3 regions of the Bacillus sp. Marseille-P3661 genome follow, and region 1 is predicted to be linked to each of the others. Evidence: a T-box and tRNA genes for the amino acid it is inferred to sense, from the RefSeq annotation. Region 1 holds a T-box; the other regions hold tRNA genes.
What was found. A T-box is a leader RNA that pairs with one kind of tRNA and senses whether it is charged. The one in region 1 lies ahead of alaS (alanine--tRNA ligase), so its partner is inferred to be a tRNA-Ala.
Positions count from the first base shown of each region.

Region 2: it encodes a tRNA-Ala, which carries the amino acid that the T-box ahead of alaS (alanine--tRNA ligase) is inferred to sense. The anticodon was not compared.
Region 3: it encodes a tRNA-Ala, which carries the amino acid that the T-box ahead of alaS (alanine--tRNA ligase) is inferred to sense. The anticodon was not compared.

Region 1 is NZ_LT965953.1:914,293-924,400, reverse strand. Features, by position in the region: gene alaS (alanine--tRNA ligase) at 1-2,058, opposite strand, end outside; T-box leader at 2,200-2,454, opposite strand; gene C1724_RS04150 (AI-2E family transporter) at 2,521-3,597, opposite strand; gene C1724_RS04145 (YrzQ family protein) at 3,892-4,026, opposite strand; gene C1724_RS04140 (hypothetical protein) at 4,051-4,239, opposite strand; gene C1724_RS04135 (PRC-barrel domain-containing protein) at 4,273-4,764, opposite strand; gene recD2 (SF1B family DNA helicase RecD2) at 4,841-7,204, opposite strand; gene C1724_RS04125 (tetratricopeptide repeat protein) at 7,487-8,158, opposite strand; gene mnmA (tRNA 2-thiouridine(34) synthase MnmA) at 8,252-9,370, opposite strand; gene C1724_RS04115 (cysteine desulfurase family protein) at 9,391-10,108, opposite strand, start outside.
Region 2 is NZ_LT965954.1:654,356-664,463, forward strand. Features, by position in the region: gene addB (helicase-exonuclease AddAB subunit AddB) at 1-3,166, opposite strand, end outside; tRNA gene C1724_RS14225 (tRNA-Glu) at 3,464-3,535, opposite strand; tRNA gene C1724_RS14230 (tRNA-Ser) at 3,554-3,644, opposite strand; tRNA gene C1724_RS14235 (tRNA-Asn) at 3,648-3,722, opposite strand; tRNA gene C1724_RS14240 (tRNA-Ile) at 3,729-3,802, opposite strand; tRNA gene C1724_RS14245 (tRNA-Gly) at 3,813-3,886, opposite strand; tRNA gene C1724_RS14250 (tRNA-Gln) at 3,899-3,973, opposite strand; tRNA gene C1724_RS14255 (tRNA-Phe) at 3,987-4,062, opposite strand; tRNA gene C1724_RS14260 (tRNA-Ser) at 4,072-4,164, opposite strand; tRNA gene C1724_RS14265 (tRNA-Ile) at 4,186-4,259, opposite strand; tRNA gene C1724_RS14270 (tRNA-Met) at 4,320-4,393, opposite strand; tRNA gene C1724_RS14275 (tRNA-Ala) at 4,415-4,487, opposite strand; tRNA gene C1724_RS14280 (tRNA-Pro) at 4,501-4,577, opposite strand; tRNA gene C1724_RS14285 (tRNA-Arg) at 4,581-4,657, opposite strand; tRNA gene C1724_RS14290 (tRNA-Leu) at 4,673-4,761, opposite strand; tRNA gene C1724_RS14295 (tRNA-Gly) at 4,770-4,844, opposite strand; tRNA gene C1724_RS14300 (tRNA-Leu) at 4,922-5,002, opposite strand; tRNA gene C1724_RS14305 (tRNA-Lys) at 5,009-5,084, opposite strand; tRNA gene C1724_RS14310 (tRNA-Thr) at 5,266-5,341, opposite strand; tRNA gene C1724_RS14315 (tRNA-Asp) at 5,349-5,424, opposite strand; tRNA gene C1724_RS14320 (tRNA-Met) at 5,449-5,525, opposite strand; tRNA gene C1724_RS14325 (tRNA-Val) at 5,693-5,768, opposite strand; rRNA gene rrf (5S ribosomal RNA) at 5,778-5,894, opposite strand; rRNA gene C1724_RS14335 (23S ribosomal RNA) at 6,110-9,046, opposite strand; rRNA gene C1724_RS14340 (16S ribosomal RNA) at 9,199-10,108, opposite strand, start outside.
Region 3 is NZ_LT965957.1:199,950-210,057, reverse strand. Features, by position in the region: rRNA gene rrf (5S ribosomal RNA) at 134-250, shown strand; tRNA gene C1724_RS22135 (tRNA-Glu) at 365-439, shown strand; tRNA gene C1724_RS22130 (tRNA-Val) at 444-519, shown strand; tRNA gene C1724_RS22125 (tRNA-Thr) at 525-600, shown strand; tRNA gene C1724_RS22120 (tRNA-Lys) at 782-857, shown strand; tRNA gene C1724_RS22115 (tRNA-Leu) at 863-943, shown strand; tRNA gene C1724_RS22110 (tRNA-Gly) at 961-1,035, shown strand; tRNA gene C1724_RS22105 (tRNA-Leu) at 1,044-1,132, shown strand; tRNA gene C1724_RS22100 (tRNA-Arg) at 1,283-1,359, shown strand; tRNA gene C1724_RS22095 (tRNA-Pro) at 1,363-1,439, shown strand; tRNA gene C1724_RS22090 (tRNA-Ala) at 1,452-1,527, shown strand; tRNA gene C1724_RS22085 (tRNA-Ser) at 1,543-1,632, shown strand; tRNA gene C1724_RS22080 (tRNA-Met) at 1,804-1,877, shown strand; tRNA gene C1724_RS22075 (tRNA-Asp) at 1,881-1,957, shown strand; tRNA gene C1724_RS22070 (tRNA-Phe) at 2,001-2,073, shown strand; tRNA gene C1724_RS22065 (tRNA-Tyr) at 2,089-2,173, shown strand; tRNA gene C1724_RS22060 (tRNA-His) at 2,189-2,264, shown strand; tRNA gene C1724_RS22055 (tRNA-Gln) at 2,287-2,361, shown strand; tRNA gene C1724_RS22050 (tRNA-Cys) at 2,372-2,445, shown strand; tRNA gene C1724_RS22045 (tRNA-Gly) at 2,466-2,539, shown strand; tRNA gene C1724_RS22040 (tRNA-Ile) at 2,551-2,627, shown strand; tRNA gene C1724_RS22035 (tRNA-Asn) at 2,648-2,722, shown strand; tRNA gene C1724_RS22030 (tRNA-Ser) at 2,734-2,824, shown strand; tRNA gene C1724_RS22025 (tRNA-Arg) at 2,839-2,912, shown strand; gene C1724_RS22020 (ribonuclease J) at 3,127-4,800, shown strand; gene phaC (class III poly(R)-hydroxyalkanoic acid synthase subunit PhaC) at 4,904-5,986, opposite strand; gene C1724_RS22010 (3-oxoacyl-ACP reductase) at 6,015-6,761, opposite strand; gene phaR (polyhydroxyalkanoic acid synthase subunit PhaR) at 6,828-7,283, opposite strand; gene phaQ (poly-beta-hydroxybutyrate-responsive repressor) at 7,509-7,928, shown strand; gene C1724_RS21995 (hypothetical protein) at 7,993-8,532, shown strand; gene C1724_RS21990 (MaoC family dehydratase) at 8,557-9,021, shown strand; gene C1724_RS26235 (hypothetical protein) at 9,083-9,217, opposite strand; gene C1724_RS21985 (hypothetical protein) at 9,326-9,835, opposite strand.

The sequences.
Region 1 (10,108 bases):
AGAAACGATTTTAAATAGACCGATATGGGCTGTATTGCTTACGTGACAGCCACCACATAATTCTAAGCTGTATTCACCCACACGAACAACACGGACAACGTCACCGTATTTTTCACCGAATAAGGCCATCGCCCCCATTTCTTTCGCTTCCTGAAGATTTTTATTAAATATCTCGACACCAATACTATTCCAAATTTTATCATTAACAATCGCTTCAATTTGATCAAGTTCCTCTGGTTTAATTTGACCGAAATGCGAGAAATCAAAACGAAGACGATCTGGCGCTACTAATGATCCAGCCTGAGCAACGTGGTCACCTAACACATCCTTTAAGGCTTGATGCAGTAAATGTGTTGCAGTATGGTTTTTAATAATTCGATTACGATTATCTTCGTCAACTTGTGCAGTAACTTTTAAGCCTTTGCTAAGTATACCCTTTTCGACCACAACAGAATGTAAATTTTGACCGTTTGGAGCCTTTTGAACATCTTTAACTCGTAACACAAGCTCATCATTAGTTAAATATCCTTGATCAGCAATTTGACCACCTGATTCAGCATAGAAAGGAGTCACATTTAGCATGATTTGAGCTTCTTCACCAGTGCCAACATGTTCTGCATAGTTATTATTTTGTAGAACAACTTCAATCGTTGCCTCTGTATCAGTTTGGTCATACCCGATAAATTTGCTTTCAATTCTAATATCACCAAGTACACCACCTTGAACCTGCATGGAGCCTTCTTCATGACGTGCTTTACGCGCGCGTTCACGTTGTTTTTCCATTTCTGCATCAAAGTCATCTTTATTAATTGTCATTCCTGCTTCCTCAGCATACTCTTCCGTTAACTCATATGGAAATCCATAGGTATCGTACAAACGGAATGCATCTTCTCCTGGAAGAACAGTACTTCCTTTTGCCTTTTCCTTTTCAATCACTTCTGAAAGGATTGCCAAGCCTTCATTTAATGTTTCATGGAAACGTTCTTCCTCGTTCTTAACAACACGTTGAATAAATTCCTCTTTTGCTTTTACCTCTGGATAGAAATCAACCATTATTTCTCCGACGGTTGGAACTAGTTCAAACATGAATGGTCGGTGAATATTTATTTGCTTTGCATAACGAACCGCTCGACGAAGAAGACGACGCAATACATAACCCCTGCCCTCATTTGATGGCAGTGCTCCATCACCAATTGCAAATGTAACAGTTCTGATATGGTCAGCAATTACTTTAAATGCCTCATCCTTTTCAGTTGACACATTATATCTTTCGCCTGAAATTTCTTCAGTTGCTTTAATGATAGGCATAAATAAATCTGTATCAAAGTTCGTCGGCACTTCTTGCATAACTGAAGCTACGCGCTCTAGCCCCATCCCCGTATCAATATTCTTCTTTGGAAGCGGCGTATATGTATTGTCAGGATTATGATTAAATTCTGAGAATACTAAATTCCATATTTCAAGATAACGGTCATTTTCACCGCCAGGATATAATTCAGGATCGTTTACATCACTTCCATATTCTTCACCACGATCATAAAAGATCTCAGTATTTGGGCCACTTGGACCTTCACCAATATCCCAGAAGTTCCCTTCAAGACGTATAATCCGCTCTGCAGGAACGCCAATTTCTTCATTCCAAAAATCATACGCCTCGTGATCTTCTGGATGGATAGTAACAGATAGTAATTCAGGGTCTAAAGCCAACCATTTTTCACCAGTTAAGAATTCCCATGCCCATTCAATCGCTTCTTTCTTAAAGTAATCACCGATTGAGAAATTTCCCAGCATCTCAAAGAAAGTATGATGTCGAGCTGTCTTACCCACATTTTCGATATCATTTGTACGAATAGACTTTTGAGCATTACAAATTCTTGGGTTATCCGGAATGACTCGTCCATCAAAGTACTTTTTTAATGTTGCAACACCACTATTAATCCAAAGTAATGATGGATCTTCATGTGGTACTAATGACCGGCTCGGTTCAACAGCATGACCTTTCTCCTTAAAGAAGTCTAAATACATTTGTCGAATTTGTGCTGCAGTTAATTTTTTCATTGAATTATTCCTCCTACCTTAAATAAAAATAGAAAAACACATTACCTGCTCATAATGAAAATGAAGATATTATACTTTAATTTCTTTGATGAAGTAGTAATCCTTTTTAAAGTATAAAAAAGCCCTCAGTCCCTGCTTAAAAGCAGGGACGAGAGCTATTATTCTCGCGGTACCACCCTGATTATGAAGTGTGTTAACTAATAACTCCACTTCATCACCTCAATGCCTTAACGCGGCTACACGGCAAAGCTTATTAAGCTTTGCACTCTAGATTAGCTTTCTGTTACCCTTCATCTAAAACTCCTTTCAGCCTAGGGAGTTTCTCTCTTCGATCAAAAACACATTGTTTTTGTTTACAGATGGTCTGTAACGTACTTGATCCTTCATCATGTTAACATCATTTATTTGTACACATGAAATCATTTTAGACAAAATATGACTAGTTTGTCAAACAGTAGTTTATTACTCTGTTTGTGTTTTTTTTTCGAATGTAATTTTCAGATGATATAATATGACTCTTAGTACGGCAATGATAGGTACTGCTAAAATTAAGCCAAGAATGCCACTTATATGTTCTCCAACCAGAAGAGCAATTATAATAACAACAGGGTGCATATGTAAGCTTTTACCGACAATTAACGGTGATAATACATTCCCTTCCAAGAATTGTAAGAATAATATTATCAAAAAAACAATAATCACCATATTAAATGATATGGTTGAAGCGATAATAACTGCTGGGACAGCTCCAATAATGGGACCGAAATACGGAATAATATTGGTTACACCGATTATAAAACCCAAAATAAGCGGATAACTTATTCCACTAAGCCATAGGCCTATCGTTGCACAAACACCAATTACCAAACATACGAATAATTGCCCCCTTATATAACGTCCAAGTGACTCATCGATATCCTTTAATAAGGCAATACCTGATTTCCTCCATTTCCTAGGAGTTATATACCACGCTGCTTTTTTAAATATTGTAAAGTCTTTGAGCATATAAAAAACAATAAAAGGTATAATCGCAAATAATATAATTGAATTTAATAATTCCTTCATGAAAAGTAATAATCTTGAAATAAATCGATCTATCCCTTGCTCTAATCCATTAAGCCCCGCTTCTATTCTTTGATGAATACCTAATGGGAAATGCTCCGTTCTAAAATCAATTTCCTCAATCCAACTGCGATATGTATTCGTGAAATAAGGCAAATTTTTACTTAAATCCATCAATTGTTGAACAACTAATGGAATTAGCTTATATAGTAAAAAACCGATACCACCAAAGAAACAAAGGTATATACTTAAAATGGCTATTGATCGTGGAATTCCACGCCCGTGTAATCCTTCTACAAGTGGATGTAGTAAATATGTGATAAATCCTGCAATAAAAATTGGAACAAATGCAATTAAGAAAATGTCAAAAATAGGTTTCCAAAGCGGAGCCAGTTTTAAAAAAAATAAGTACATGCATAGAAAGATTATTAGCAATGTAGTGGATCGTATCAGCCATAGAATACTCCGATTTTGCATGAAACCACTCCCTACTAATTGATGAAAGAAGACTGCAGGTCGTTAATGATTTGCTAGACCTTTTATTTGATCTGGATCTGGTCCTTCATTGGCCTTATGATTAGGTTTGGGATCCAAAATTTGCTAGTCCCTTAAAATTTGTCATATATTTTACCATCATAAACAGCCCTCTTTTCTCATAGAAAAGAGGGCTGTCCCAAAGGACGGGCTCCCTTTAATACATTTAGTATCAACCAAAAAAGATCCTAATGCTTGCAGGGTTACCTCCCCATATCGGGACAGCCTCAATATAGCTTAGAAAGCTTTAGTAATTCGCTTTCTCATTTTTTTCATGTTCCTTGCACTAAACATATTGTTATTTCCCCTAGCCATATTATAGGCTACTGCTCCAATTCCAAGCGCTACTAAAGAAGTCATCGTTCTGTTCATAGCCAACACCACCTTGAGGAAATTTTACATTTCTAGTCGTAAATCCTCTTCTGCGAATAGATCATCTAATGAACTTAATGTTCCATCTTCTTCAACCTGATGTGTTAAAAACCGATCTTTATTGACGGATAGCTCAATAAAACAATTCCAACAATAGTATTGGTTCACACCAATTTTACCAAGATCCTTACTTGAACAGTTTGGGCACTTCATAGGGTATACTCACTCCTCTTTCACTAACAGGCTTTACTTATTTTGCGGATCAACTTCTACAATTAACACATCGTCACCGATCGTTAAAGGCTTATCCGTCTTAAATACTTTACGTCCTTCTGTCATATCCGCGAAAAAACCATCCGTTACTTCATACCCTACGATTGTGCCCAATTCTTCGCGGAAATATACATCTTCAACTAAGCCAAGTTTCTCTCCCTCAGTCGTAACTAATGGTTTTCCGAGAATTCTTTCGTGACCATTTTCAAGAAAATGACTTGGCTTTTTTTTTACTTGTATTGCCTTATTTTTTTGTTCATTCGATAACATTACGCCATCTATTCCAAAAGAGGCTATATCTGAAAGAGGAATAAGCTGATTTTTTTTAAACAGCCCTTTTGTATTCATCATTAAACCATTGACAGTACCCTGTTCATCAAAGTAAAGATCTAATACCTTCCCAAGTTCTTTACCAGACTTTGTTTCATAAATAGGTAAATCTTTTATAGAAGAGAACGTTCGCAAAAGGCACTCCACCTTTCGAACATCCAGTTTGTTTCAAAACATATTTGTTTTGAACACATCTTTATATTACGAAATTTTACAAGAAATCATACGGACTAACGTTTTCCATGTTGTTATTATCCAATTGCACCAATTCCGGATCTGTACTTAATGGACCATCAAACCGCTCGATAATTTTTTGTTGAAGCGAGGTCTGTCTTAAACCTTCATCCTGTCGGGATACACCTTGACGAAGTGCATCCTCCTCTCCACATAAAATCAAGTAATTCTTACTGCGCGTAACTGCAGTATAAATTAAATTCCTGCGCAACATTCTAAAATACCCTTTGACAATAGGAAGAATAACAATCGGAAACTCACTGCCCTGTGATTTATGAATTGAACAGCAATAAGCATGCGTTATTTTGTATAAATCCTGTCGAGTATACACAACCTCTGTACCCTCAAAGGTAATAATAATTTGATCTTGTTTTTCAACATTTTCTTTCGCATAAATAATGCTGACGATTTCTCCAATATCCCCATTAAAGACGTTATCATCAGGTTGATTAACGAGTTGTAATACCTTATCACCTTTCCGAAAAACGACATCCCCAAAAGCTAACTCTCGTTTTGTTTCAGTTTTAGGATTAAAAAGCTGCTGCAGCATTTTATTTAACGCATCAATTCCGGCTGAACCGCGATACATTGGCGCTAAAACCTGAACGTCTTTAGCTGAATAGCCCTTTTTTAGCGCGTTTGCACTAACTTGGCGTACAACGTCCAAGACCTGATCCTGTTTACACTTAAAAAACGCTCGATCTATTTTGGGTTGTTTAATATCTTCAGGCAAAATCCCATTTTTTATACTGTGAGCAAGATCAATAATTGAAGACCCTTCAGACTGACGATATATATCCGTTAACCGAACGGTATTAAGCTTTTCCGTAAACAATAAGTCCTTAAGTACTTGACCAGGACCTACTGATGGCAATTGATCTTCATCCCCCACAAGAATTACTTGAATTGCAGGTGGCAATGCTTTAAATAATTGATTAGCTAACCAAATATCAACCATCGAAAATTCGTCAATTATAACAAGCTTGCCTTCAATAGGATTATCTTCATCATAGTTAAAACCTTCAGCCCCATTCCAGCCTAACAAGCGGTGTATTGTGACAGCAGGTAATCCTGTAGATTCTGTCATTCGTTTGGCGGCTCTTCCTGTAGGAGCGCATAGAACAATTGGAAAGCTCTCTTCCTTTTTATAATCTTTTGGATTTAGCGAGCACCCATGCAATTCAGAATATACCTCAACTATGCCTTTAATAACTGTTGTCTTACCCGTACCTGGACCACCTGTCAATATCATCAATGGTGACGAAAGTGCCGTTTGAATTGCTGTTTTTTGTGAGGGAGCATATTGCACATTTAGCCTTTCTTCAAGAGCACCTAAAGCTTTTAAAAATTCCGATTCTGGGAATTCGTCAGTGAATTCCTTTTGATCTGAAATTCTTTTAAGGCTTGATACCAGTCCTTTTTCAGAAAAATAAAGAGAAGGGATATACGCACGATCCTCTTCCACAATAATTTTCCCTTCTTCTCCAAGACCAATTATTTCCCGAGAAATGTCGATTTCCGAAACGGTATTATCTTTTTGTTTCTCATTTAAAATTTTATATACTTCAAGTATTAGAGGTTCAAGTTTTAGATAAACATGACCTTCCTGAAGGGATTGCTGATTAAGAATAAATAAACAACCAGCTCGAATCCGGTCAGGATGATTACCTGAAATACCAAACACTTTCCCAAGCTCATCTGCACGATTAAAGCCAATACCCTCAATATCCTCAATTAATGTATAAGGATTCCCCTTAATGGTTTCTAACGTTTCTTCTTTGTATGTTTGATATATTTTCATTGAAAGCTGAGGACCAAATCCATAATTAGACAGTGCAATCATAATGGTTTCTAGTCCTTGATGATGTTTAAGTGTATCATATAAGCTTTTTGCTTTTTCTGACGTAAGTTTAGGGATAGTATCAAGGATAGAAGGATTTTCTAAAATTTTAGAGATTGCTCGTTCACCAAGTACTTTTACAATACTGCGAGCAGTTCGTTTCCCAATCCCTTCGAATAGATCACTTGATAAATATTGAATAATTCCATCTTCAGATTGTGGCAATTCTTTGCGGAAGTTTTGTATTTGATACTGTAGGCCATGTCTTGGATGTTGATGGAAGTGACCAAAAAAAGTATAAACTTCGTCCTCATGGATATATGGGAAATAACCTGCAACAATGACCTCTTTATCTTCATAGTCTTCGTCTGTTTCTTTAATACGAATTCTAGCAACAGAATATAACGACTCTTCATTGTGAAAAACCATCACAATAAGCTTTCCCTTTATATATCCTTTTTGTTGATTATCAGTTAGCTCGACGGATTGTTGTTTTTCCATAGTTATTCCCCTTTAAATCTCCCGAGTGGTTATTAAAGCGAAGGCGCACATGCCCATATTCTCCATAATAGCAGCTCACATCTTGTCATCAACGGGAAAATCCTCGCCATCCTGCTCCTCCCGAAGTACAAGCATCTGCTCCCCCGACATCCTGTCACAATGTACACGGACTGTGGCGTTGTGTTCTTCTCTAGGGATATGAGGTGGTTCCTCTTTTCTAGCTAAAGGTTACTTTTTCCCGAAAGGCAAGTATAGGGGCTGCATCTGGATATTAGCCCAAATTTATGCTTCGTTTGTTTTTAAGAATACCTCGATATTCTTTTTACCATTATTAGCTAAGAAATGATCCGGCTGAATATCTAACGCTTTTGTAAACATGTCCAAAGCTTTCTCAGCTAGATCCTTAAAAGCAAATGCTACACCCAAATTATAATAGGCATCCGCATGCTCCTCATTAAGTTCGATTGTTCGTTCGAACTGTGGAATGGCCTCATCAATCATTTCAATCATAGCAAGACATAGGCCATATTGAAAATAAGCATCCTCGTCATATTCATTTAATTCAATTGTCCTTTGAAAATATGGAAGTGCTAATTTATTTTGACCTAATTGGAACAGACTCATCGCAAGCATAAAATACACATCAGCTTCTTGCAATCCTTTTTTTATAGCTTGTTCAAACATGTCTTTTGCTTTTATATAATCCTCTTGATTGTAATACGTATTTCCAGCTCCATAATAAGCTGTGACAATCTCGTCATCTATTTCCATAGCTTTATTAAAAAATGCTATTGCACGTTCTGGTTCACCAACTGCTGCTAATAAATTGCCGAAATTAATATAGGCAATAGGATCATTCGGATTAGCTGCAATCGCCTCATTAAAGATTTTTGCTGCCTCCTCGTATTTTCCTTCCTGCATATATTGAATTCCCTGCTGATTATAATCAGTCATCAAATCATCCTTTCTCTGAAATGCATAGAAACTGGACAAGACTAAAGCCCCGTTTGCAATAAAAGCAAACCTCAATCCAATATAGAATTGAGGTTAGACATACGTAAGTTGCTCATTATTTTTATAGACTTCATCGATAGTACCTCCACCAAGACATTCTTCTCCATTATAGAAAACTACTGCTTGTCCTGGTGTTATAGCTCGTACCGGTTGATCAAAGATCACTTTAACGGTAGTATCATCCATTACTTTGACAGTCACACCTTGATCTGGTTGACGATAACGAAACTTTGCCGTACATGTTACTGAGTCTTCTAGTTTTTTATCACTAACCCAGCTCACATTGACAGCTAGCAATGAGTCAGAATATAACTTTTCATTATCAAAACCTTGATCGACATACAAAATATTTTCTTTTAAATTCTTCCCTACTACAAACCAAGGATCTCCTGAACCACCAATACCCAAGCCATGTCGTTGACCAACCGTATAATACATTAATCCGTCGTGTTTACCTTTCACTTCTCCGTCCAATGTTTGCATTTCTCCAGGTTGTGCTGGTAGATAATTGCTTAAGAACTCTTTAAAATTCCGCTCACCAATAAAACAAATACCTGTGCTGTCTTTTTTAGTTGCCGTTGCTAATCCCGCTTCAAGTGCTATCTTGCGCACTTCGGGTTTAGGAATCTTTCCTAATGGAAACATTACTTTTGAGAGTTGCGCTTGTCCTAATTGATTTAAAAAGTATGTTTGATCTTTATTATCATCAACACCACGAAGCATTTTATATTCACCGTCACGAAATTCAACCTGTGCATAATGACCAGTAGCCAAATAATCAGCGCCAAGTGTTAAAGCGTGTTCTAGGAATGCTTTAAACTTTATTTCTTTATTACACATAACGTCAGGGTTTGGTGTTCTCCCTGCTTTATATTCATCAAGGAAATACGTGAATACTTTATCCCAATACTGTTTCTCAAAGTTAACAGCGTAATACGGTATTCCAATTTGATTACAAACACGGATTACATCATTAAAATCTTCAGTCGCTGTACACACACCGTTTTCATCAGTATCATCCCAGTTTTTCATAAAGATTCCAATAACATCATAGCCTTGTTGTTTTAGCAATAGAGCCGCTACAGAAGAATCAACTCCTCCTGACATCCCAACTACCACCCTGGTTTCTGCTGGTGACTTTTGATTATTCAATTTCTTCACCCCCTACTTAGTTACTTCGAAACTAATCTTCTTACTATTTTTACAATTTCATAAGCCGATTCTTCAATTTGTTCAAGTGTGTTACCAAGTCCAAAACTAAACCTGATTGATGATACAATTCTTTCCGAGTCACGCCCAAACATCGCGACTAATACATGGGAAGGGTCAACTGAGCCTGCTGTACAAGCTGAACCACTTGATGCAGCAATTCCAGCTAGGTCAAGGTTCACAAGCATTGATTCAACATTCGTCCCTTTAAAAGCAACATTAAAAACATGCGGCAATACAGCTTTTGCTTCGTTAGCATTAATGCTGAATTCAATATTTTCTTGTTGAAAGACCTCGGTCATTCGCTGTTTAAATTGGTTGTATAGCTCTACTTTTTCTTCCATTTGCTGTTGAGAAATTGTTAAGGCTGCTTTTAATCCTACAATGCCCGCAACATTTTCTGTACCCGCACGGCGTTTCCGTTCTTGTTCTCCGCCAAATTGACGTGGTATTAATTTTATTCCATTTCTAACATATAAAAAGCCGATACCTTTTGGTCCATTTATTTTATGAGCTGAAACAGACATTAAGTCAATATGCAATTTATTAACATCGATAGATTGTATTCCAAAAGCCTGTACAGCATCGGTATGAAAGATAATATTGTGACTAGAGATTATATCTCCTATTTCTTTAATAGGCTGAATTGTGCCAACTTCATTATTTCCAAACATAATAGAT
Region 2 (10,108 bases), on a different contig from region 1:
TTAACTGTACTGATTCCTTCTCACCTAACAATAATCCTTTCATCTTAAACTGCTTAAAAATTTCTTTTTCAATTTGTTCAAATGTTGGTATCGTTGATTTATTAAGCATCGGGTTATGAACATGAAAATATAAAACCCCTGCTGGCAAAGCATCCGTTCCAAGCCACTGTTTTGAATTTGTTATAACTACGTCTAAATATGTTAACATTTGCAAGGCCAAGCCATAGTAAACTTCAGACAAATTCAGTTGTGTTTGACTTGATTTATAATCGATTACCCTTAAGAAGACGCCCTTCTCTCCAACAGATTTATCTACCCGGTCGATACGACCGACCACTTCCATTGAACAACCGTTTTTCAAAGTAAATTGTAATGGCGGTAAAGCCCCTTTTGAACCAAATGCTAGTTCCAATCCAATTGGAGTAAAGCCACTTACCTTTGCATGTTCACTTAAGATAATAGAAGCTCGTCCAACTACTTGTTGCAGTTTCCTTTTAATATAATGAAAACGATTGTTACTTAGTAAGATCTCTTTTTGGATATTTGGAGCTAATTTTTCAACCATCATAAACGCGAGTTGTTCACATTCCTTTTTAGTTAACAGTGCCCAATTCAGGTTATTTTCTTGAATATAGTCTGTCATCATTTTTAAAGCAGCGTGAAACAATTGACCAATATCAGGGGCTTCTAATCTAAAAATTTGCCGTTCTTCTAGTTTTAAACCATACGATATAAATTGTGAAAACGGACAAGACTGAAATAACTCCATCCGGGATACGCTAGCCTGAATATGATCACCGTATAGCAGCTTACTCACCTGCTGGGTTAATCGTTCAGGTTTATTAATAAAAAATAAACTTCCCAAAATTCTACTTGCCTGCATTCCTAGTTCTTTATTGTTAACAAACCAGTTATATACATCCCACCATATTGGTTCAATTGGATAGCCTCTTTTCCAACTCTGTAATTGAGCAGAAAGATATGATAAAGTTTTTTGAGGATTTGTAATATAACACAATTGTTCCGCTATTGGTTCTTCATTCGGCTCATTTAATACTAATCTCTCCTGTAGAGCAGGATACAAGTCTTTTAATCTATTAATTAATAAAGACGGAACTAAAGCTTTTCCTTCTTCATCTGCAATTGGGTAGCTAATCCAAAGTTGATCTGATGCACTAGTTAGCGCCATATATATTAAAAATTGTTCATCTAATAGCTGTTGCATACTACCAGGAGCTAAGGTAAATGCATTAGTCGATAAGAACTCTCTTTCCTCTTCTGTTATAACGCCTTCTTCTACTGGCTTTAATGGAATTACACCATCGTTCGCTCCCAATATAAATGTACATTTCAAATTTGAAAAACGAGATCGCTCCATATCACCAACCAACACCTGATCCATCGCTGGAGGTACAGTTGCAAAATGCATGCTTTCAAGTCCAGTTTGAATCATATTTTTAAATAACTCGAGCGATATCTTTTCATCACCTATTAATGAGACCATTTGATCTAATAAGTTAATAATCGCTTGCCATACTTGGCTGTGTTCTCTGGATTCAATTAAGTCACCTTTTTCTTCGGCTTCGTAACATAATTGATCCATTTTCTTGGGAATATTAAGTCCTTCGAGAAAATAATATATTGCTTCACAATAGTCACGACCCGTTTTTGCCTTTTTTAATCGTTTTTCAAAAGCTATAAAAGGGGTTGTTACTAAATTCCGCAATTTATTAATCATAGTTTCGAACTGCATCTCTTTATCAGTCTTAGCTATATTTTGACCTTCAATTGAGTAAAAACGACGGTATGACCAGGGCTTGGAATCTATCCACTTTTTCCCTTGAATACCATAAGCAAGTACATAGTTTTCGAATTGATCCATCTCTTCACGCAGCTTATCGCGTTGACTTTCCAACGGATATAATAAATCGGTTTTAATACATCGAAAAATAGGTTCATATCTCCATTGACCTTGGACAACATCTAAACAAGAACGAATAAGCTCGATAAGCGGATGATTTAACATCGATCGTTTCTGATCAAGAAAAAGAGGAATATCAAAATCATCAAATACTGTTTCTAACAAATTATGATAGCTGGCCCCATTTCGAAGTAAAATAGCAAAGTCTCGCCATCGATAATTAGTTTCTTTTACTAGACGTATCATTTCTCTTGCTACACTTTCTACTTCTGCACGACGATTTACTGCACAATTTAATTTAATATTTATTATTTCTTCTGAAAATGTTTGAGTAGGCCGGCTATCATAGTGTTTCTCTAAATGCGCTAGAGATGGAGAGCCTTTAAAGCGTACCGTTTCATGTAATAGCTCTGGATTTTCTATTTCTACATTATTATCCCTAGCAATGGTTAATAATTGATTATATGTTTTATTAGTAACTTGAAAGAGACTAAGTTCATGAACGACCGCATCTACTGATATAGGATCCATAGTTAAGCCAATCGTCACTCGCTTACAAGCCTTTAAAAGTTCTCGTAAAACCTCTAATTCCTGTGGCGTAAAGTTATGGAAGCCATCAATATAAACTTCTGTTTCCTTAAGTTCAGTTGATTTCGGAATATTTTCAGCTAATAAACGCAAATAATCTTCTGAATCTACATATTGTGATAGTAAGGATCTCTCGTAATCTTGATAAATTAATTGAAAATCAGCTAACTTTTCTAACAATACCTCTTTATTTGTATGTTGCTTTTCAAGATTACTTAACTCTTTACGTTTTTCCTCTAATAAATCTGGAGTCACACAATATCGTTTAAATTCAGCAATGATATCCTCAAGTTGTTTAATGAACCCATTTTGATCAGCTGCTCTAGTAAACACTTTTAACTCATCTTTCCGATATTCAATAATTTTCCTGAGTAACATGTGTAGACCAACATTATCAAGATGAAATCTTGCAAACCCTCCCGTTTCCTGGAGGATCCTCCATGCTAATCTTGTAAAACTAAATACCTGCGCACGCAATAATCCTTTAATTCCAGGTGTATTGATTAATTGATACTCTACCTGAAATGACATTTGATCTGGCACAAGATATATAATTGGCGAACCTGTTGGATTTTCAATTAACTGGTTCCTTACCTCATTTAATTGAAATGTAGATTTCCCACTCCCTGAGCGTCCTAAAATAAATCGTAAAGACATCAAACTCCCCCTAACGACTAGCTATATAGTATTATCTCATGTCTCACATTCAGATGATAATAATTTTGTTCTGTAAGTAAAATCCATTACTAGAAATTAATTTATTAGTGAAATACTAACGTTGGAAAATTATGAAGACAAATGAATGAACCCTATTTTAACAAATAAGGTTTTTGAGGATCAATCAGGAAATTTTTCACTTATTCTTATAAAGGTTCGGTATGTCCTTCAAAATATAAAGTCTTTCTATAAAAAAAAGATCAAGAGGATAATTACCTCTTGATCTCTTTTTTTTGATGACCCGTACGGGATTCGAACCCGTGTTACCGCCGTGAAAGGGCGGTGTCTTAACCGCTTGACCAACGGGCCATATTTATTACCTTCTGCTGGCGGAGAAGGAGGGATTTGAACCCTCGCGCCAGTTACCCGACCTACACCCTTAGCAGGGGCGCCTCTTCAGCCACTTGAGTACTTCTCCGAATGGCTCCACAGGCAGGATTCGAACCTGCGACCGATCGGTTAACAGCCGATAGCTCTACCACTGAGCTACTGTGGAAGAAAATGGGCCTGAATGGACTTGAACCATCGACCTCACGCTTATCAGGCGTGCGCTCTAACCAGCTGAGCTACAGGCCCATATTGTAAATGGAGCGGGTGATGGGAATCGAACCCACGACAACAGCTTGGAAGGCTGTAGTTTTACCACTAAACTACACCCGCATATAAATTATATGGCTGGGCTAGCTGGATTCGAACCAGCGCATGACGGAGTCAAAGTCCGTTGCCTTACCGCTTGGCTATAGCCCAACAAAGTAATTAATGGTGGCTCGAGACAGAATCGAACTGCCGACACGAGGATTTTCAGTCCTCTGCTCTACCGACTGAGCTATCGAGCCGTAATAATATGGCGGAGGAAGAGGGATTCGAACCCCCGCGCGGTTTAACCCGCCTGTCGGTTTTCAAGACCGATCCCTTCAGCCGGACTTGGGTATTCCTCCGCAATGAATAATTTAATAAAGTGGACCCTGCAGGACTCGAACCTGCGACCGATCGGTTATGAGCCGATAGCTCTAACCAGCTGAGCTAAGGGTCCATGCAATTATAAGTTTACATACTTTTATATTATAATAAGCTATAAAAATATGTTTTGTAATAGCGGCGGAGGGGATCGAACCCCCGACCTTACGGGTATGAACCGTACGCTCTAGCCAGCTGAGCTACACCGCCATAATAATTTATTAAAATAAGTGGAGCCTAGCGGGATCGAACCGCTGACCTCCTGCGTGCAAGGCAGGCGCTCTCCCAGCTGAGCTAAGGCCCCAAAGTAATTTACATGGTCGGGAAGACAGGATTCGAACCTGCGACCCCTTGGTCCCAAACCAAGTGCTCTACCAAGCTGAGCTACTTCCCGAAATGGCGCGCCCGACAGGAGTCGAACCCATAACCTTCTGATCCGTAGTCAGACGCTCTATCCAATTGAGCTACGGGCGCGCAACATTATTTAAATGGTGCCGAGGGCCGGACTTGAACCGGCACGATAGTCACCTACCGCAGGATTTTAAGTCCTGTGTGTCTGCCAATTCCACCACCCCGGCAGGACTTTTGGAGCGGAAGACGGGATTCGAACCCGCGACCCCCACCTTGGCAAGGTGGTGTTCTACCACTGAACTACTTCCGCGCTTGTACATGATGTACTGACTTCGACGTTGGTCACAGGACGTGACCGATCTTAGTCGGAGTTCCTTTGTTTTAAAGTGCGGGTGGAGGGACTTGAACCCCCACGCCATAGGCGCTAGATCCTAAGTCTAGTGCGTCTGCCAATTCCGCCACACCCGCAAATAATGGTGAGCCATGAAGGACTCGAACCTTCGACCCTCTGATTAAAAGTCAGATGCTCTACCGACTGAGCTAATGGCTCGTATCAAAGTACGATTATTAATTTTGTATTATGCCAATGTTTCTACTGCATCTACGACACCTCAATCTCATATCGTTTATTCATTGATGTTGTTAGATTGAGGTTCTGAAGCTTATTCAAGGATGCTTACTCGATCGTGCTCTACCGACTGAGCTAATGGCTCGTACATTTTTTAAGAAAGTGGTGCCGGCGAGAGGAATCGAACCCCCAACCTACTGATTACAAGTCAGTTGCTCTGCCAATTGAGCTACACCGGCATATATATGGCGGTTCCGACGGGGATCGAACCCGCGATCTCCTGCGTGACAGGCAGGCATGTTAACCACTACACCACGGAACCACATAACAATTGATATTTATAAATTGGTTGCGGGGACAGGATTTGAACCTGCGACCTTCGGGTTATGAGCCCGACGAGCTACCAGACTGCTCCACCCCGCGATAATAATATTAGAATAATTTTGTAGCTGCTATTAAATTTGGATAGAATCTGACTGTCTCTTTCTCTTCTCGTTAATTCATAGATGTTTATGTGTCGGGACAACTCGGAGATTATTCACGGATGTTTTGCTCGTTGCTCCACCCCGCGATAATAGAATTTTAATAAATGGTGGAGGATGACGGGATCGAACCGCCGACCCCCTGCTTGTAAGGCAGGTGCTCTCCCAGCTGAGCTAATCCTCCATATTTAATGCTTGGCAACGTCCTACTCTCACAGGGGGACAGCCCCCAACTACCATTGGCGCTGAAGAGCTTAACTTCCGTGTTCGGAATGGGAACGGGTGTGACCTCTTCGCTATCGTCACCAAACAATTTATCTAACCTGAGGTTGTTCCCTCAAAACTAGATAACAAGCATTCATATTCAACTGTAATTGTCCAGCTCCAGTGCCCAGCGACTAGTGAACTTCGCCCACCTCCCTACGATAAGTCAACATCGAATCGCTACCGCTCTTCGTGTTTCCTTTATCTCAGTCGATGTGCTTCAGTCCTTACGTCGCTTGACGGGCACTTCCGCTTTTCGTTTTGGTTAAGTCCTCGATCGATTAGTATTCGTCAGCTCCACATGTCGCCATGCTTCCACCTCGAACCTATCTACCTCATCATCTCTGAGGGATCTTACTTACTTAAAGTAATGGGAAATCTCATCTTGAGGGGGGCTTCATGCTTAGATGCTTTCAGCACTTATCCCGTCCACACATAGCTACCCAGCGATGCTCTTGGCAGAACAACTGGTACACCAGCGGTGTGTCCATCCCGGTCCTCTCGTACTAAGGACAGCTCCTCTCAAATTTCCGACGCCCACGACGGATAGGGACCGAACTGTCTCACGACGTTCTGAACCCAGCTCGCGTACCGCTTTAATGGGCGAACAGCCCAACCCTTGGGACCGACTACAGCCCCAGGATGCGATGAGCCGACATCGAGGTGCCAAACCTCCCCGTCGATGTGGACTCTTGGGGGAGATAAGCCTGTTATCCCCGGGGTAGCTTTTATCCGTTGAGCGATGGCCCTTCCATGCGGAACCACCGGATCACTAAGCCCGACTTTCGTCCCTGCTCGACTTGTAGGTCTCGCAGTCAAGCTCCCTTGTGCCTTTACACTCTACGAATGATTTCCAACCATTCTGAGGGAACCTTTGGGCGCCTCCGTTACTCTTTAGGAGGCGACCGCCCCAGTCAAACTGCCCACCTGACACTGTCTCCCGCCCCGATCAGGGGCGCGGGTTAGAATTTCAATACAGCCAGGGTAGTATCCCACCGATGCCTCCACCGAAGCTGGCGCTCCGGCTTCTCAGGCTCCTACCTATCCTGTACAAGCTGTACCAAAATTCAATATCAGGTTGCAGTAAAGCTCCACGGGGTCTTTCCGTCCTGTCGCGGGTAACCTGCATCTTCACAGGTACTATGATTTCACCGAGTCTCTCGTTGAGACAGTGCCCAAATCGTTACACCTTTCGTGCGGGTCAGAACTTACCTGACAAGGAATTTCGCTACCTTAGGACCGTTATAGTTACGGCCGCCGTTTACTGGGGCTTCGATTCAAAGCTTCTCCGAAAAGGATAACCTCTCCTCTTAACCTTCCAGCACCGGGCAGGTGTCAGCCCCTATACTTCGCCTTGCGGCTTCGCAGAGACCTGTGTTTTTGCTAAACAGTCGCTTGGGCCTATTCACTGCGGCTCTCTCGCGCTTGCACGCTATCAGAGCACCCCTTCTCCCGAAGTTACGGGGTCATTTTGCCGAGTTCCTTAACGAGAGTTCTCTCGCGCATCTTAGGATTCTCTCCTCGCCTACCTGTGTCGGTTTGCGGTACGGGCACCTTCTACCTCGCTAGAAGCTTTTCTTGGCAGTGTGGAATCAGGAACTTCGGTACTATATTTCCCTCGCCATCACAGCTCAGCTTATGTGGTAAGCGGATTTGCCTACTTACCAGCCTAACTGCTTGGACGCGCATATCCAACAGCGCGCTTACCCTATCCTCCTGCGTCCCTCCATTGCTCAAACGGTAAAGAGGTGGTACAGGAATATCAACCTGTTGGCCATCGCCTACGCCTTTCGGCCTCGGCTTAGGTCCCGACTAACCCTGAGCGGACGAGCCTTCCTCAGGAAACCTTAGGCTTTCGATGGACAAGATTCTCACTTGTCTTTTCGCTACTCACACCGGCATTCTCACTTCTAAGCGCTCCACTAGTCCTTCCGGTCTAGCTTCAAAGCCCTTAGAACGCTCCCCTACCACTGACACGTAAGTGTCAATCCACAGCTTCGGTGATACGTTTAGCCCCGTTACATTTTCGGCGCAGAGTCACTCGACCAGTGAGCTATTACGCACTCTTTAAATGGTGGCTGCTTCTAAGCCAACATCCTGGTTGTCTAAGCAACTCCACATCCTTTGCCACTTAACGTATACTTTGGGACCTTAGCTGGTGATCTGGGCTGTTTCCCTCTTGACCACGGACCTTATCACTCGTAGTCTGACTCCTAAGGATAAGTCTTTGGCATTCGGAGTTTGACTGAATTCGGTAACCCGATGGGGGCCCCTAGTCCAATCAGTGCTCTACCTCCAAGACTCTTACCTTAAGGCTAGCCCTAAAGCTATTTCGGGGAGAACCAGCTATCTCCAAGTTCGATTGGAATTTCTCCGCTACCCACACCTCATCCCCGCACTTTTCAACGTGCGTGGGTTCGGGCCTCCATCCAGTGTTACCTGGACTTCACCCTGGACATGGGTAGATCACCTGGTTTCGGGTCTACGACCACGTACTACAATCGCCCTATTCAGACTCGCTTTCGCTGCGGCTCCGTCTCTTCGACTTAACCTTGCACGGGATCGTAACTCGCCGGTTCATTCTACAAAAGGCACGCTGTCACCCATAAATGGGCTCCAACTACTTGTAGGCACACGGTTTCAGGATCTCTTTCACTCCCCTTCCGGGGTGCTTTTCACCTTTCCCTCACGGTACTGGTTCACTATCGGTCACTAGGGAGTATTTAGCCTTGGGAGATGGTCCTCCCAGCTTCCGACGGGATTTCACGTGTCCCGCCGTACTCAGGATCCACTCAAGAGAGAACGAAGTTTCAGCTACAGGGCTGTTACCTTCTTCGGCTGGTCTTTCCAAACCACTTCACCTACTTCGTTCCTTTGTAACTCCGTATAGAGTGTCCTACAACCCCAAGAGGCAAGCCTCTTGGTTTGGGCTTCTTCCGTTTCGCTCGCCGCTACTCAGGAAATCGCGTTTGCTTTCTCTTCCTCCGGGTACTTAGATGTTTCAGTTCCCCGGGTCTGCCTTCAGTACCCTATGTATTCAGGTACAGATCCTGTTCCATTACGAACAGTGGGTTTCCCCATTCGGAAATCTCCGGATCAAAGCTTACTTACAGCTCCCCGAAGCATATCGGTGTTAGTCCCGTCCTTCATCGGCTCCTAGTGCCAAGGCATTCACCGTGCGCCCTTATTCACTTAACCTAAGATGATCTTAATCATCAAGATTTTAATAAGAACTTTTCTACAGTAAATATGAATGTTATTGCTATCTAGTTTTCAAAGAACAATATAGAGAGAATGCTCTCTCAAAACTAAACAAAATGTCTAAGCGCGTCTTCGTAATTCTTCCTTAGAAAGGAGGTGATCCAGCCGCACCTTCCGATACGGCTACCTTGTTACGACTTCACCCCAATCATCTGTCCCACCTTAGGCGGCTGGCTCCAAAAGGTTACCCCACCGACTTCGGGTGTTACAAACTCTCGTGGTGTGACGGGCGGTGTGTACAAGGCCCGGGAACGTATTCACCGCGGCATGCTGATCCGCGATTACTAGCGATTCCAGCTTCATGTAGGCGAGTTGCAGCCTACAATCCGAACTGAGAATGGCTTTATGGGATTGGCTCAACCTCGCGGTCTCGCAACCCTTTGTACCATCCATTGTAGCACGTGTGTAGCCCAGGTCATAAGGGGCATGATGATTTGACGTCATCCCCACCTTCCTCCGGTTTGTCACCGGCAGTCTCCTTAGAGTGCCCAACTGAATGCTGGCAACTAAGGACAAGGGTTGCGCTCGTTGCGGGACTTAACCCAACATCTCACGACACGAGCTGACGACAACCATGCACCACCTGTCACTCTGTCCCCCGAAGGGGAACCTTCTATCTCTAGAAGTAGCAGAGGATGTCAAGACCTGGTAAGGTTCTTCGCGTTGCTTCGAATTAAACCACATGCTCCACCGCTTGTGCGGGCCCCCGTCAATTCCTTTGAGTTTCAGTCTTGCGACCGTACTCCCCAGGCGGAGTGCTTAATGCGTTAGCTGCAGCACTGAAGGGCGGAAACCCTCCAACACTTAGCACTCATCGTTTACGGCGTGGACTACCAGGGTATCTAATCCTGTTCGCTCCCCACGCTTTCGCGCCTCAGCGTCAGTTACAGACCAGAGAGTCGCCTTCGCCACTGGTGTTCCTCCACATCTCTACGCATTTCACCGCTACACGTGGAATTCCACTCTCCTCTTCTGCACTCAAGTTTCCCAGTTTCCAAT
Region 3 (10,108 bases), on a different contig from region 1:
GAAGTCGATAGACTTCCGGAGGAGGAAGGTTATTTGATCTCGAGAGTCTAGGAGTGGAAGGTGGACAATTACCTACAGTTTATGAATGCTTGTTATCTAGTTTTGAGGGAACAACCTCAGGTTAAATAAATTGTTTGGTGACGATAGCGAAGAGGTCACACCCGTTCCCATTCCGAACACGGAAGTTAAGCTCTTCAGCGCCGATGGTAGTTGGGGGCTGTCTCCCTGTGAGAGTAGGACGTTGCCAAGCAAATGCATATGGATTTTCTAAAAAAATATTGACTTCCACGAAAGTGTGTGTTAATATAAATCTTGTGAGAATAAAATGAACAATAAATAGTGAAATGAAATCTCAATGTAATTTGGCCCGTTGGTCAAGCGGTTAAGACACCGCCCTTTCACGGCGGTAACACGGGTTCGAATCCCGTACGGGTCACCAAATTGGAGGATTAGCTCAGCTGGGAGAGCACCTGCCTTACAAGCAGGGGGTCGGCGGTTCGATCCCGTCATCCTCCACCATAATTGCCGGTGTAGCTCAATTGGCAGAGCAACTGACTTGTAATCAGTAGGTTGGGGGTTCGATTCCTCTCGCCGGCACCACTTTCTTAAAAAATGTACGAGCCATTAGCTCAGTCGGTAGAGCACAACCGAGTAAGCATCCTTGAATAAGCTTCAGAACCTCAATCGAACAACATCATTGAATAAACGATATGAGATTGAGGTGTCGTAGATGCAGTAGAAACATTGGCACAATATAAAATTAATAATCGTACTTTGATACGAGCCATTAGCTCAGTCGGTAGAGCATCTGACTTTTAATCAGAGGGTCGAAGGTTCGAGTCCTTCATGGCTCACCATTTTTGCGGGTGTGGCGGAATTGGCAGACGCACTAGACTTAGGATCTAGCGCCTATGGCGTGGGGGTTCAAGTCCCTCCACCCGCACTTTAAAACACAATATTGCGGAAGTAGTTCAGTGGTAGAACACCACCTTGCCAAGGTGGGGGTCGCGGGTTCGAATCCCGTCTTCCGCTCCAAAAGTCCTGCCGGGGTGGTGGAATTGGCAGACACACAGGACTTAAAATCCTGCGGTAGGTGACTACCGTGCCGGTTCAAGTCCGGCCCTCGGCACCATTTAAATGCGCCCGTAGCTCAATTGGATAGAGCGACGAGCAAAACATCCATGAAATACGACGAGTTGTCCCGACGGATCTAACATCCATGAAAAGCTAGAAGAGGAAGGGACATCTGACATACAAAACTTTTATAGAAGATTAAACGAATGCGCCCGTAGCTCAATTGGATAGAGCGTCTGACTACGGATCAGAAGGTTATGGGTTCGACTCCTGTCGGGCGCGCCATTTCGGGAAGTAGCTCAGCTTGGTAGAGCACTTGGTTTGGGACCAAGGGGTCGCAGGTTCGAATCCTGTCTTCCCGACCATGTAATTACTTTGGGGCCTTAGCTCAGCTGGGAGAGCGCCTGCCTTGCACGCAGGAGGTCAGCGGTTCGATCCCGCTAGGCTCCACCATAATCACTTTAATGCGGAGGAATACCCAAGTCCGGCTGAAGGGATCGGTCTTGAAAACCGACAGGCGGGTTAAACCGCGCGGGGGGTCGAATCCCTCTTCCTCCGCCCTTTAATAAAAATAGTATTATCGCGGGGTGGAGCAACGAGCAAAACATCCGTGAATAAACTACGAGTTGTCCCGACGCATTAACATCTTTGAATATACGAGAAGAGGAAGGGACAGTCATTTTTTCTACAGATCCCTAAGCAAGTACAAAATTATTATAATATTATTATCGCGGGGTGGAGCAGTCTGGTAGCTCGTCGGGCTCATAACCCGAAGGTCACAGGTTCAAATCCTGTCCCCGCAATTTGGTCCGGTAGTTCAGCTGGTTAGAATGCCTGCCTGTCACGCAGGAGGTCGCGGGTTCGAGTCCCGTCCGGACCGCCATCTTTATATCAGTAGAATTTCTACTGTTCATATAGATTTTTTTGGCTCGATAGCTCAGTCGGTAGAGCAGAGGACTGAAAATCCTCGTGTCGGCAGTTCGATTCTGTCTCGAGCCACTTTAAATTTTATACGGAGGGGTAGCGAAGTGGCTAAACGCGGCGGACTGTAAATCCGCTCCCTGTGGGTTCGGCAGTTCGAATCTGTCCCCCTCCACCATTTATAAATAATATGGCGGTTGTGGCGAAGTGGTTAACGCACCGGATTGTGGCTCCGGCATTCGTGGGTTCGATCCCCATCAGTCGCCCCATATATTTTATTCTTTTTATTGGTGGGCTATAGCCAAGCGGTAAGGCAACGGACTTTGACTCCGTCATGCGCTGGTTCGAATCCAGCTAGCCCAGCCATTTCTAACATGGCAGCATAGCCAAGTGGTAAGGCAGAGGTCTGCAAAACCTTTATCACCGGTTCAAATCCGGTTGCTGCCTCCAATTAATATAAAACTCCTTTTGCGGGTGTAGTTTAGTGGTAAAACTACAGCCTTCCAAGCTGTTGTCGTGGGTTCGATTCCCATCACCCGCTCCAGATTTATTAATGGGCCTATAGCTCAGCTGGTTAGAGCGCACGCCTGATAAGCGTGAGGTCGATGGTTCGAGTCCATTTAGGCCCACCATACTCTTAAATCATAGTTGTTCCGCAGTAGCTCAGTGGTAGAGCATTCGGCTGTTAACCGAACGGTCGTAGGTTCGAATCCTACCTGCGGAGCCATTTTTAATTTTGGAGAAGTACTCAAGTGGCTGAAGAGGCGCCCCTGCTAAGGGTGTAGGTCGGGTAACCGGCGCGAGGGTTCAAATCCCTCCTTCTCCGCCATATATAAATTGTATGTCCCAGTAGCTCAGCTGGATAGAGCAACGGCCTTCTAAGCCGTCGGTCGGGAGTTCGAATCTCTCCTGGGACGCTAACCAAAAGACTAGAAGTAACATGCTTCTAGTCTTTTTTTATACATATATATAAACTGTCTCCATAACTGTTGGGTAGTCATAAGGAAATGGTAGTAAAGTAAATCTACTTGTTGTACTGGTAAACCGTTTTAATATACTAGTAAGTCTCTAATAAAGAAATGCTAACTAGGCCATACTATATAGAAAATTATATAGTAGGAGGTATTATAGTTGAGCTTAAAAAGTAAAGCATTATCGATTTTTGCATTGGGCGGTTTAAACGAGATCGGAAAAAATATGTATGCTATTGAATATGATAATAAAATTATTGTGGTTGATTGCGGTAATAAATTTCCCGATGAGAGCTTGTTGGGGATTGATTTAATAATTCCTGATGTTACTTATTTAGAAGAAAATAGAGATAAAGTTAAAGCCTTAATTCTAACTCATGGCCATGAGGATCATATTGGTGGTATCGCATACTTTTTAAAAAAATTAAATGTACCGGTTTATGCAACTAGTTTTACGCTCGGATTAATTGAATTAAAGCTACAAGAGCATAAATTATTAAGGGAAACTGAACTGCATGAAATTGACTCAAACACTAATCTAAACTTTGATGATATCAACATAAGATTTTTTAAAGTAAACCATAGTATACCCGATTGTGTCGGAATAGTTTTCAATACACCGGAAGGCGCGGTTGTACATACTGGTGATTTTAAGTTTGATTTAACTCCTGTAAATAATGAACATTCAGAAATCCATAAAATGGCGGATATTGGTAGTAATGGAGTGTTGTTACTAATTTCAGAAAGTACAAATGCCGAACGTCCTGGTGGTACTCCTTCTGAACAAATGGTAGGAGAACATATAATAGAGGCTTTCATGAAAGCTAAACAAAAAATAGTTATATCTACATTTGCATCAAATATTAATCGTGTTCAACAAATTGTTGTGGCTGCGCAGCTTACAAACAGAAAGATAGTATTGCTCGGGAGAAGTATGGTAAATGTTGTTGCAGTTGCAATCGAACGTGGTTATTTAGATGTACCTGAAGGCATGATCATTGATCAAAACGAAATTAATGAGTTGCCGCCAGATAAGGTCGTCATCTTATGTACAGGAAGTCAAGGAGAACCGTTAGCTGCTCTTGCACGTTTATCAACTGGTGATTATCGTGGCGTAGAAATATTACCTGACGATACAGTAATTTTTGCAGCTGGTCCTATCCCTGGTAACGAAAGAAGTATTACACGAATCGTTGATAATTTATTTGCACTTGGAGCAAAAGTTATTTATGGATCTGGAAGTGCATCTGGTATGCATGTTTCCGGACATGGCTATCAGGAAGACTTAAAGCTCATGCTTACTTTAATGAAACCCAAATATTTTGTACCGATACATGGTGAATTTAGAATGCTGCATCAGCATCGAATATTAGCTGAATCGGTTGGGGTAGAAAAGGGTAATACATTTATAATGAATAATGGTGATGTTGTTGATATTGAAAATGGAGTTGCTAGGCAAACACGAAGTATACCAGTTGGAAATACTTATGTAGATGGAATTGGTGTAGGCGATGTAGGTGATATTGTATTACGGGATCGAAAACAACTCTCAGAGGATGGTATGCTTGTTATTGTATTAACAATGAGTAGAAGAGACAAGAAACTTATTTCTGAGCCTGACACGATTACTCGTGGATTTGTATATGTTAGAAATTCCGAAGAACTTCTTCGTGATGTAAATCAGCTTATAAAAAAGACTGTTAGTGATGTACAAAAATCCAATAAAAATCAGTGGAATGACATTAAATTAAGTATAAAAAAATCGGTAGGACAATATTTATATCAACAAACGAAAAGGAAACCGATGATTCTACCAATTATCATTGAAGTATGATTGAAGTATAGGTATTAATTATCGTTATTACAAATATGTAAAGTAAATACTTCATAAAAAAGTTAAGGGCCTTGAATGCTAGCATTTAAGGCCCTTAACTTTTTTATTTTGATCGTTTAGCTAACCATTCACTAATTTTAGGAAATGTGATTTGAAGTGCTTTTGGGCCAAAGGTAACAGAGACATGCCCTGTTGGTACACAAATATATTCCTTGTCAGTACTTGAAATTTTCTCCATTAGCGCTTCTGCTTGATGTGGCATGGCGATTACATCACGCTCACCAGCAATGTTAAGAACATTAGCTTTAATTGCCCCCAAATCTACTTGTCGTCCGCGGATTGTAAGCTTATCTTTGATTAATTTATTCTGCTGATAAAACTCGCGAATCCATTGGCGATATGCTTCACCAGGAAATGGGATTCCATCACTAAGCCACTTTTGCATTAGTTTCCAGCTCTCTACAAACTTTGGATTGTCTGAACGATCATATAAAGTAACATATGGACCATAAAAGTTCGAAAGCGGATCAAGCATTTTATTACCAAAATCAATCATTTCAGGCGGCACGTTGCCAAGTGTTTCTACGACATTATCAACATCAAAATAGCGCTCGTCAAGGAAATTACCGTATAATCCAGTATCTTCAAAGTCAAACGGGCTTGTCATGAACACTAGGTTTTTAATGGGCAGTTCAGGATGTAGGGAGGCAAAGATTGAAGTCATTGTTCCACCCATACAATAACCTAAAACTGATATATCATTTGCACTAGAAGTACGAATAACCTTTTTTACAGCACGAGGAATATAGTCTAAGATAAAATCATCCAACTTCATATGACGATCCTCGTAGCCTGGAGTACCCCAATCTAGCATATATACATCAAAACCTTGATCAAGAAGGTATTCTACAAGACTAAAACCTTTCGTAATATCAAGAATATAAGGCTTGTTTATTAAAGCATACACCATTAATAGGGGTGTTTTATATTTTTTAGGCTTTTCTGAAATGTATCGGTATAATTTTGCTTTATTTTTCGTCCAGATCACCTCTTTTGGAGTTAATCCGACTTCTGGTTCTGGTTCTGTTGTTAATACTTGCATAGTTCGTTTGAAACGACGATACGATTTCTTAGCCTCCTCTGGCATTAACTCTACAAGATCATCGAGTTGTTTTTCCATGATCATCCCTGTTCCCACCTTTTAACTAGAGTAATTACATGTATAATCCGCCGTTGATATTTAATTGCTGACCAGTAATATAAGCTCCATCTTTACATAGGAATAGTACACCTTTTGCAATCTCTTCTGGGTGGCCAAATCGTTTTTGAGGAACCTTTGCACGAATTTGATCACGTATTTCCTCTGGGATTTCTAAAACCATACTTGTTTCTATGAACCCAGGACAAACTGCATTGACAGTTACGCTTGTTCTAGCTAATTCAAGAGCAAGAGATTTTGTAAAACCAATAATACCAGCTTTTGCAGCAGAGTAATTTGTTTGCCCGAATGCACCTGATTGGCCAATAACAGATGCAATATTAATGATTCTACCAGCTTCAGATTTAGTAATTGGTTCTAATGCTGCGGATGTTGTATTATATAAACTATTTAAATTAACATCAATCACCGATCTCCAATCATCTTCTGAAAGCTTTTTAAATGAACGATCTCTTGTAATTCCTGCATTATTAACTAAAATATCTAACTGGCCATATGTATCAACAGCCGCATTTATAAGTTTAGTAGCTTCTGTAGATTTTGAAACATCCGCTTGGACAGCAATTACTGTTCCACCGTTTTCTTGAATAGATGCAACTAATTTTTCAGCAGCTTGGCTACTGCTATTATAGTTGATTACAATCTTTACCCCGTTTTGAGCTAATTCTCTAGTAATAGCTGCTCCGATACCTACAGCTCCCCCAGTGATAATCGCAACTTTACCTTGTAGATTAGTAGTCATATTCCCACACACTCCCTGAATTATTTTTATTTTTCTTCTGTTTTAATATTACTTTGCATTGAAAGGTTAATTGCTGTTTTCAGTAGTACTCTTTGTTGAAGCAGTATTTTTTTGGCTTTCTCTAATAAATTGCAGAACTTCGTCTAATTTACTGCCAATCTCTTTAACTTCTTTCTTTAAAGCTGTAAGATCTTTTTTCACAACATCTGGTGAAAGCTGATTTTCGAGATTTGCTTCTAATTGCTCTTCTAGATCATCAACTTTTGTATCGAGATTGACAATTAGTGATGAAAGGTTAGATAAATCTTCGCGAGATGGTAGATTCATTTGTTCTAGATAGTGTTTGGTAGTCTTATCATTCATTTGCTTATAAAGTAAATTACCTTCTAAAACTTTACCCAACCATTCGGAAAATTCTTCTGTTCCAATTTTTTCGTTAATTGTCTTCCCCCAATAATTTTCTGCATTTTTGTAATAGTCCTGCCACATTGAAAATGGGTCAAACGTTTTTTGATTAGACAATGTTCGAATCTCCTTTCCATATTTTTCTTGTCAAATTGTAGTTTAAAGATCATTTGCATTAAAAACAATTTAAATTGTTCTAAAAATTCTAACAAAATTCTACATGTTTTGCATGAAGTGTCGATTTTATCACTTTTGTCGAAATGTTTTTATTACCACTAATTGACAAAAATTCCATATAGGTGTAAATTACACATATAAGAAAAATGTAGTTAGGTGATTCATATGACAGATAAAAAAAAATCAGAAAATAGAGATGTTGAAAAAACTATTGGAAGTTCGCCCAAAAATTTTATGATTCCATTTTTACTGTTAAGTTTGCGAGGAGGATTTAGCTTACACGGATATAAGTTAATTCAACAGCTTACTCAATTTGGGTTCTCTTCGATCGACCAAGGTAATGTCTACAGAGCGCTTAGACAGCTTGAGAAGGATGATTTAGTAAAATCTGAATGGGATACATCTAGTGGTGGTCCTGCAAAACGCATCTATTCGTTAACACATGCTGGCGAACAGTATTTAGATTTATGGGCTAACTCACTTGAACAATACCAAACCATGCTTGATAGCTTTTTTAATATGTATACAAACATGTTTATGCCACCGATCCAAAAGCGCGGGGAAGATGAGCCTGAAGAAAAGTGAAACTGCCGAGAAATCTGCAGCCACATATAAAATTAGTTTTTATAATTATTAAGGAGGAGTGAACATGTTTACAAGTACAATGGAACAAAGTACTAAATTTATGAATATAGTTTGGGAGAATTGGGAAAATGGAGTTCAAAAGGCTTATGATCAAGGGCAAGAGTTTGGAAAACTTTCATTAGAAAATTTAAAAAAACAACAAGATATGTTTGCTGCAGTAACCGTTAATCTTAATAAAGCGGAAGAGGAAATGAAAAATTCAATAAATGAATATGTACATGCATTTAATGAAAATAAGGTCTTATATAATGAAGATGCTGCACGTTTTTTTGGTAAATGGAATGAGAAAATAACAGAAATCTTTAATAAGACACAGCAACTTTCTATTACGCCAAGTAAAGCAATGTTAACAATGATGGAACAATCTCAACATAGAATATGCGAATTAGCGAAAAATTCATTTGCTGAACAGTCTAAAGTTCAAGCTGAATCAAAAGTATTTATTGAAAACATGATGGCACAAGTGAAGGAGTCGCAAAAAAAATGGTTAGAAATGGTAGAGGGGCAAACAAAACAGACTTCTAAGAAAGCTCAATCTAAATGAAAGCAATTATTGGAGGTGGAAGGATTGCAATCCCAACACTCTGAATTACTTGAAAAGTCAAGAAAAGTATTAAATCGGCCGTTTGAAGATATTTCCATTGGTGAGCAAGCAATATTTAAGAGAATAGTAACTGAAAAGGATATTCTTGATTTTGCTACTCTAACTGGGGATGTAAATCCTATTCATATTGATGATGATTATGCAGCTAAAACGATGTTTAAGGGCAGAATCGCTCATGGTATGTTAACCGCCGGTTTTATTTCTACCCTACTTGGTACGGTTTTTCCCGGAAGGAATGTAATCTATTTATCACAGAGCTGTAAGTTTACGGCACCTGTTCGAATTGGAGATACCATTAAAATAGTGGGAGAAGTAATCGAAAAGCATGAGGGTAAAAGCATTCTAACTCTACAGACAAATGCGTATAATCAAAACGATAAAATGGTAATTGAGGGGACAGCGGTCATCATGAAAAAGGAGCAGTTATAGTAACTGCCCTTTTTCTTATTGCTAAGTATATCGTAACGTAGAATTGTATTCTATTTATCCTTTAAGCGTCTCGATGTTCATGTAGCAATAGTGTAATTTCATATACACGGTGCCCAAGAGAATCTGTCATTTCCTTTTCTAGATAATTTTCCAACAATAAACCAATCTCGTACATTGAATTCTTTACTATTTGCATGTAACTCTCCAACTTCTTTCCTATAGATATATACATACTAGTTTGCCCCATACATCAAATTCTATAACCATTGTGTGGATTTAATGAATTTTAAAAGTACAGGGTTTATTAAACATTTTTCTTAGATTCATGAAGTAGTGTGTATTTTTTACTTATATATTTATAAAAAAGCAGTGTATAGGATTGGATCATTAAATATGCGGTAAAAGAATAAGATAACTCCCAATTCTTGTAGTTAAAAATATCAAATAAGGCTGTAATACCTTCGAATAGCGTTGCTAAAAGAGACCAAGTTATTATATAGAGGAGATTGCCTATTCCTTTAATAGATAGTAAGACGTATATATAAACAAAAAGATAAGCAAATGGCCCGTACAACATGTATGTTAGGAAGTCGAATAATTCATATTTTCCTGTATCTGTAATATCATATAGGTCAATGTTCGGTGCTGCTAATAGATGGTCTGCCATTCTTGCAATAGTAGCAGAAAACAGCATAATAAGAATTGTGATACTAATAGGAAGTTTTTTTGGCATTCGTAAAATTAGTGTATATGATACAAGTAAGCCAATTATAATAAACCATTCATTTTTGTCAAAATTCTGTGGTAAAAGCATTAGCTTGCTATGCCCTCATTTCGTAGACGATTGTGAAAAAGATGTTTTAAAAAATAAGTAAGCAGAAGGATTAGGCTAATACAAAGTATTGATAATTCGGGTTGCCAATTTTTGTATGTGATTACTTTTAATCTAGCTAATAAAAGTTCAAGCATATATATACTTCCTATAAAAAACAGTGTGATGTACAATTTTACAAATTTTCTTTTAAAGGTAGCTACAAAATTGAAGTACCATACATATAAAAGTGGTACGAGTACAAGCTCCCACAAA